One region of the Peribacillus sp. RS7 genome, then DNA from elsewhere that is predicted to be linked to it. Evidence: riboswitches for the same ligand, from Rfam matches in the RefSeq annotation. Region 1 holds a riboswitch; each other region holds the start of a gene.
What was found. Region 1 has a riboswitch for S-adenosylmethionine ahead of metK (methionine adenosyltransferase). Riboswitches for the same ligand answer to the same signal wherever they lie in the genome.
Positions count from the first base shown of each region.

Region 2: another riboswitch for S-adenosylmethionine. It lies ahead of ACDZ29_RS08425 (methionine ABC transporter ATP-binding protein); the one in region 1 lies ahead of metK (methionine adenosyltransferase).
Region 3: another riboswitch for S-adenosylmethionine. It lies ahead of ACDZ29_RS24735 (YezD family protein); the one in region 1 lies ahead of metK (methionine adenosyltransferase).

Region 1 is NZ_CP168135.1:1,413,836-1,416,107, reverse strand. It holds gene pckA (phosphoenolpyruvate carboxykinase (ATP)) at 1-501, opposite strand, end outside; SAM riboswitch class I at 918-1,081, shown strand; gene metK (methionine adenosyltransferase) at 1,245-2,272, shown strand, end outside.
Region 2 is NZ_CP168135.1:1,615,791-1,618,062, forward strand. It holds gene ACDZ29_RS08420 (methionine ABC transporter permease) at 1-117, opposite strand, end outside; gene ACDZ29_RS08425 (methionine ABC transporter ATP-binding protein) at 110-1,144, opposite strand; SAM riboswitch class I at 1,310-1,422, opposite strand; gene ACDZ29_RS08430 (O-acetylhomoserine aminocarboxypropyltransferase/cysteine synthase family protein) at 1,541-2,272, opposite strand, start outside.
Region 3 is NZ_CP168135.1:4,982,400-4,984,671, forward strand. It holds gene sat (sulfate adenylyltransferase) at 1-232, opposite strand, end outside; gene ACDZ29_RS24730 (phosphoadenylyl-sulfate reductase) at 285-989, opposite strand; gene ACDZ29_RS24735 (YezD family protein) at 1,175-1,318, opposite strand; SAM riboswitch class I at 1,490-1,598, opposite strand; gene ssuE (NADPH-dependent FMN reductase) at 1,872-2,272, opposite strand, start outside.

The DNA.
Region 1 (2,272 bases):
CACTTCTGGGTCTGCTTTGAAATTAGGTGCCGAAAGAATTGTGAATTCAGCTTCGTGACCTCTTAATTCCTCTTCGTTCGGACGGATGAACAAAGTATGGGCAAAAAGATTATGCCAAGCATATTCATTAACAACTCGGATGGGAAGACGTGATGATTCGTCTGCACCAGCGAAACCTTTGAAAACGAAAATCTCTTCTTTTGCTTTTAGGTAGTCAACTACTTTATTATATAGTTTATTGAAAACATCTTCAGAAATTGGCTGGTTCACTGAACCCCAATCGACTTTATCCTTAACGGATGCTTCTTCCACGATATATTTATCTTTAGGTGAACGACCAGTATACTTGCCGGTTTCAGCTTTTACTGCACCAGTTGATGTTAGTACGCCTTCATTTCTGCTTAATACTTTTTCGACCAATTGAGGAACTGAAAGTTGAGTTTGAACATTGTTTCCTGTTAATAACTGGTGTAACTCATTAGAAACATCTACAGAATTCATATATGAGGTACCTTCCTTTGTTTAAGTTTTTATATTACAATTAGTATAACACATTCATTTAAATAGTCTATACTATTTCTTTTAATTTGTGATTATTTTCAACTGGTTTCGTTAATCAATTTTCCTTATTAAGGCGCAGGAACCGAGTCAATACAATTGCATATACTTACATGGAGTGAAAATTTTATTTTAAATAGGAAGTAATTAAGCAACATATTTCTAATTGGCCATTCCTGTTAGTATGCTTTATTTTCTATTATTAATGGCAATTTTCAACATTTCTATTCGCCTTCTGCCTTGGAAACCCTTTGAAGACGCTGAAACAACCCATTTTTTCAAGTGGGCGGATATGTTCTTTTTAGAAAAACATTGACAAGTTCCAACCTGATACGATATTATCTTAAATTGTACGGATTCTCTTATCCCGAGTTGGTGGAGGGACAGGCCCTTTGAAACCCAGCAACCTGCCATATTGAACTTGACTCCAAGATCGATCGCCGAAAATAAAGCGATGGTTCTTCAAGGAATAGTGGTGATGGTGCTAACCTGAGCAAGGTAAAAAACCCTTGAACGATAAGAGTGAAAGGATAGAAGACAGAATTTTAAACCTTTCCTCATTTGCCAGGGAAGGTTTTTGTGTATTTATAAGTAATTCTGTGTCTATAGTTGAAACTAATGAGGGAAACGAGTTCCGTAAAAAATCAGGCTTATGCCTACAACATACTAACTTCCAAGGAGGAAATATGATGTCAAAGAAACGTCTATTTACTTCTGAATCTGTTACAGAGGGCCATCCGGACAAAATTTGTGATCAGATTTCAGATTCCATTTTAGATGCTATCCTTGCTAAGGATGCAAATGCACGTGTTGCGTGTGAAACAAGTGTAACAACAGGTCTTGTGCTTGTTGCTGGTGAAATTACAACATCCGCTTACGTGGATATTCCGCGTATCGTTCGTGATACCATTGCAGGAATTGGCTACACACGTGCGAAATATGGTTTCGATGCTGAAACTTGTGCTGTATTGAGTTCCATTGATGAGCAGTCTGCCGATATCGCAGCTGGCGTCGATAAAGCATTGGAAGCTCGTGAAGGAAACATGTCAGAGGAAGAAATCGATGCAATCGGTGCAGGGGACCAAGGTCTTATGTTCGGATTTGCTTGTAATGAAACAGAAGAGCTTATGCCACTTCCGATTTCATTGGCACATAAACTTTCATTCCGCTTGGCTAAAGTTCGTAAAGATGAAACTCTTGCTTACTTACGCCCTGATGGTAAAACACAGGTAACTGTGGAGTATGATGAGAATAACCGTCCTGTACGTGTAGATACGATCGTTATCTCTACACAGCATGATGCAGAAATTACGCTTGAACAAATTCAAGCCGATATAAAAGAACATGTGATTAAAGCAGTTGTTCCAGCTGAATTGATCGATGCTCAAACTAAGTACTTCATCAACCCGACCGGCCGTTTCGTAATTGGCGGACCTCAAGGGGATGCTGGTCTTACTGGACGTAAAATCATCGTTGATACGTACGGCGGATACGCTCGTCACGGCGGTGGTGCATTCTCTGGTAAGGATGCTACTAAAGTTGACCGTTCTGCGGCATATGCAGCGCGTTACGTTGCGAAAAACATCGTTGCCGCTGGCCTTGCTGACAAAGCGGAAGTTCAATTGGCATACGCAATTGGTGTGGCAGAGCCTGTATCGATCTCGATTGATACATTCGGAACTGGTACAGTTAGCGAAGAAGTCCTAGTTGACCT
Region 2 (2,272 bases), 200 kb from region 1:
TAATAATATGCCTATAAAAAAGGTTGCCACCACAGAGATACTTGTCATATAAAGCGTTTCTTTCGTTGCTTCAATAATGTCTTCCCAATCAACATTCGGCAATAATTCTTCAAGCATGAGTAATCACCTCCACGCCTACCTGCTGTGCTTTAATGAATTCGATTGCGCGGAGCATTTCATCCTCTTTGCCATCAAGATGGATAAACAACGTTCCATATGAACCGCTTCTGGTTTGCGATATTTTACCTTGAACGATATTGACATCCAACTCGAAGTTACGTACGAGCTTAGTTATCAACGGGCTTTCTGCATGATCACCTACAAAAGTCAATTGAATCACTTTGCCTGCAGGAAAGCGTTCGAGCAGATGGTCCATCGTTTCTTTCGTTTCTTCTGGTTCCGTCACCTGTTGCACGAAACGCTTCGTCATTTGTTCTTTAGGATTCTTGAAAACATCCAGGACAGGTCCCTGTTCAACAACTTGCCCGCTTTCCATCACAGCCACACGATGACAGATTTTACGTATTACATGCATTTCATGTGTTATCAAGACAATCGTCAACCCGAGACGCTGATTGATGTCAACAAGCAATTCGAGTATAGAGTCGGTAGTCTGCGGATCCAAGGCAGAAGTCGCTTCATCACACAGCAGCACTTTAGGATCATTCGCTAGAGCCCTGGCTATTCCCACCCGTTGCTTTTGCCCTCCGCTTAATTGCGAAGGATATGCCTTTTCTCTGCCTTCCAGTCCGACTAACTTGATCAATTCGTTCACACGTTTGGTGCGTTCAAATTTTGAAACTCCAGCAATTTCCAACGGGAAGGATATATTTTCCTGAACGGTTCTGGACCATAATAGATTGAAATGTTGGAAAATCATGCTGATTTCTTGACGGGCCTTACGAAGCTGAGCACCTTTAATTTTTGAAATTTCCTTCTCAGCCACCACAACGGATCCTTCTGTCGGTGTTTCCAATCCATTGAGCATCCTGATCAAAGTACTTTTCCCCGCTCCACTATAACCAATAATACCGAAAATCTCGCCTTTATTTATTTCAACATTCACATTATTTACAGCCTTGATCGTCTCACTGCTTCCTTTTCCTGTTCGGAACAGCTTACTGACTTTTGTCAATGTAATCATTAATCCTCACCTCTTTTATCCAATAAAACCTATGAACTTAGTTAATTTCTCTACATTATTATCTGTTTCCCCTACCAATTTTGCAGTTCATGCAAAGGTTTTTCCTACTGAAATAGAAAAAACCTTTCTGCATGAGCAGAAAGGCAGGTGAAGAAACAGGCCTTCCTCTCATCTTCCAAAGTGATTAAACTTTGTGTGAATTGGCACCTTTCCAAGGAAATCTCCTTGTCGGTTGCCGGGTTTCATCGGGCACATCCCTCCACCTCTCTTGATAAGAGCTAATATATAGAATATTTGTATATCATTAAGTTCTTTAGTATGTTGAAATTTTATCATAGATAAAAAAGGAGCGCAATGTATAATATTTCTAGTTCAAGAATGCCCAGGACTTTTTGCTTAAACCGTTTTAGAAGTCAAGGAGACGATATTCGTCGCTTTTTCAATTGCCTGCTCCAAATCTTCTATTAAATCCTCTACATTTTCAATCCCAATGGATAAACGGACTTGATCAGCACGCACACCCGCTTTCGCCAGACCTGCATCATTCAATTGCTGATGGGTCGTACTGGCAGGGTGGATGATCAAACTCTTCGCATCCCCTACATTCGCTACATGGGACCATAATTCCACCGAATTGATAAGTTTCGCCCCGGCTTCGCGGTCTCCCTTAATTCCAAAAGTCACAACGGATCCTGCTCCCTTGGGCAAATATTTATCCGCAAGGGCTTTATCGGGATGATCCTCATTAGAAGGATGCGAAACCCAAGTCACGGCAGGGTGATTTTTCAAATATTGAAGTACAGACTTCGTGTTCGAAAGATGCTCTTTCATCCTTACATGCAGCGTTTCAAGTCCAAGCGTAAACTGGAATGCGCTTTGGGCACTTAGCGCAGGGCCTAAATCACGAAGTAACTGCACTCGGGCTTTCGTTATAAAAGCGGCTGGTCCAACTGCCTCGGCGTATACCAGACCGTCGTAACTTGGATCAGGCTCCGTAAAGCCAGGGTAGTTTGGTGAGTTCCAATCGAACTTCCCTCCATCCACGATGACACCGCCTAAAGTGGTTCCATTTCCCAGAAGCCATTTTGTAGCGGAATGGATGACAATATCCGCTCCAAAATCAATTGG
Region 3 (2,272 bases), 2.0 Mb from region 1:
TAATCGGGATGCTCCATACATGGCCGCTGCTAAGCCTCATATCCTTGACAACTGTCTCATAGTCACTTTTAGTAAAGAAACCTTTGATCGGGCTGTAGGCACCAGTGCCTATCAATTCAAGATCACTTAAAGCTATTTCGTCAATTTCAATTGACTTTGTTATTTTACTAAAATCATATTTTGGTTCCCAAAGATCGATTAGTGTTCCTCCGTGCGGTAAACTGATTGTCATGCTAATTTCCCCCTATGGTTTCTATTTATTTAAGCCTATAATTTCTATTTATTTAAGATAAATGCAATCCGCATTCCGTTTTTTGGGCTCCTTGCCAACGGCCTGAGCGTAAATCATCTGCATTGAAGGCAGGTGCCGTACATGTTTTACAACCAATGCTTGGATATCCATTATCATGCAGGATATTATATGGAAGTCCATTTTTGTGGGCATAACGCCAAACATCTTTCCATGTCCAATGTATGAGTGGACATATTTTTACTGACTTGAACTTATTATCCTTATTGATATACTCTGTCAGAGCCCTTGTTTCAGATTGCTCCCTCCGTAGTCCCGAAAGCCAGGCTGTTGCCGTTGAAAGCACATCTGTAAGCGGAGTGATTTTACGGATGTTACAGCACTTATTGGAATCGCTAAGCCATAATTCATCCCCATGTTCCGCTGCCTGTTCTTCAAGCGTCAATGCTGGTTTCTTCATTTCGATTGAAAGATTTGGATATCGCTTTTTCACTTGATCGATCAATTGGTAAGTTTCCTCAAAATGAACATCTGTATCAAGGAAAACTATTTTTGCCGAGGGATTGACCTTCGCCAATAAATCCGTAAGCACGATGCCTTCTATACCGAAACTACACGCATATATCAGTTTGTTTCCATAATGGTCATTCGCCCATTGCAGTACTTCCAAAGCACCTTTTGTCTCACTATCTTCAGGAAATACAGGTAAATCCCCGGTGTTGAAATTTTCATAGTTTATTAATGCAGCCAACTTTGTAGCCCCCTCTAAGAACTTGCTGTATGTCGCTGGTTAGAGTTACTTTTGATCAATGCCCGTTATAATCTTCCCCAGTTTAAATGACCCTAGGAAAAAGAGACGAATCTAACCAATACTCTCTTTATATCAGTTAAACCCGCCTCTAGTTTTTCTAGTCAGCAGATACCTTATTTAATTCTTAGTTTTTCATTTCTTTCCATTTGAATGATTTTACCATCTTGGACAATAAGTGTAATCGATCCATACTTCATTGAATTAAGCATTTCTTGAAGTCGTTCAAATATTTCTTCAAGCTGATTCTCTTTATCCAAACCTGTTCCTCCTTTAAGAAAATCCGCGAATATATTATTTCACCGCTGATTAAATGAATTTATTAAATTTATATAATTCCAAACAACCTTAAATTGTTATGGTTTCCCAAAGAATTTTGCGAAAAATAAAAATCTTTCCATGATGGAAAGATTTCAAGGTAAATATTCTTTACCTTATCTTCCAAAATGATCAACATTTTGTTGGAGGTAGCACCTTGCATCCATCATGCAGGTTGCTGGACTTCAAAGGGCCAATTCCCTCCGTCGCTCTGGATAAGTTTTATTATTTTAAATATTAACATATATTTAATCCTTGTCAATGGAGTTTTCTTATAAAATAACTTGGTTTAATATTATGGAGGAACTGTTATTTTTATACACACTATTCCATTCATGATTTTATGTTCATTTAAATATGAAAATAGACTCGTCTTTTTAGATAAAGTCTCCAAAAAATGAGTCTATTTTCATTATTAAGCTATTATTGATGCCTGTCATTCATTGAAAAAGTAATTACTTGAATTCCATTCCTTTTATTGAAGTCGATTACTTATTAATTTCTTAACTGAATCGCTTCTATAAATTCTTGAACCTGACTCTGAACGCGATCAACTAAATTCAAGTCATTGATCGGGTTTTCTGAATTCTGTTTATCTATTTCCTTATCCACAAAATATATGCCCTGCAACGGCTCGCCTTTTAATATTGAAATTAATGGTTTAAGCGCATAATCAATCGCCAATAAATGCCTGTTACTTCCGCCAATCATAATGGGCAGCACTGGCTTCCCCTTAAAAGCTCCTTCTGGCAGCAAATCAATCAAGGCTTTTAATACCCCTGTATAAGAAGCCTTATATACCGGTGAACCAATGATGATTCCTCTGGCTGCTTGTATTTTCTCCGAAAGCTTTAAGATATCTTCGCTATTATATTTCCCTTGGAATAAATCATCTG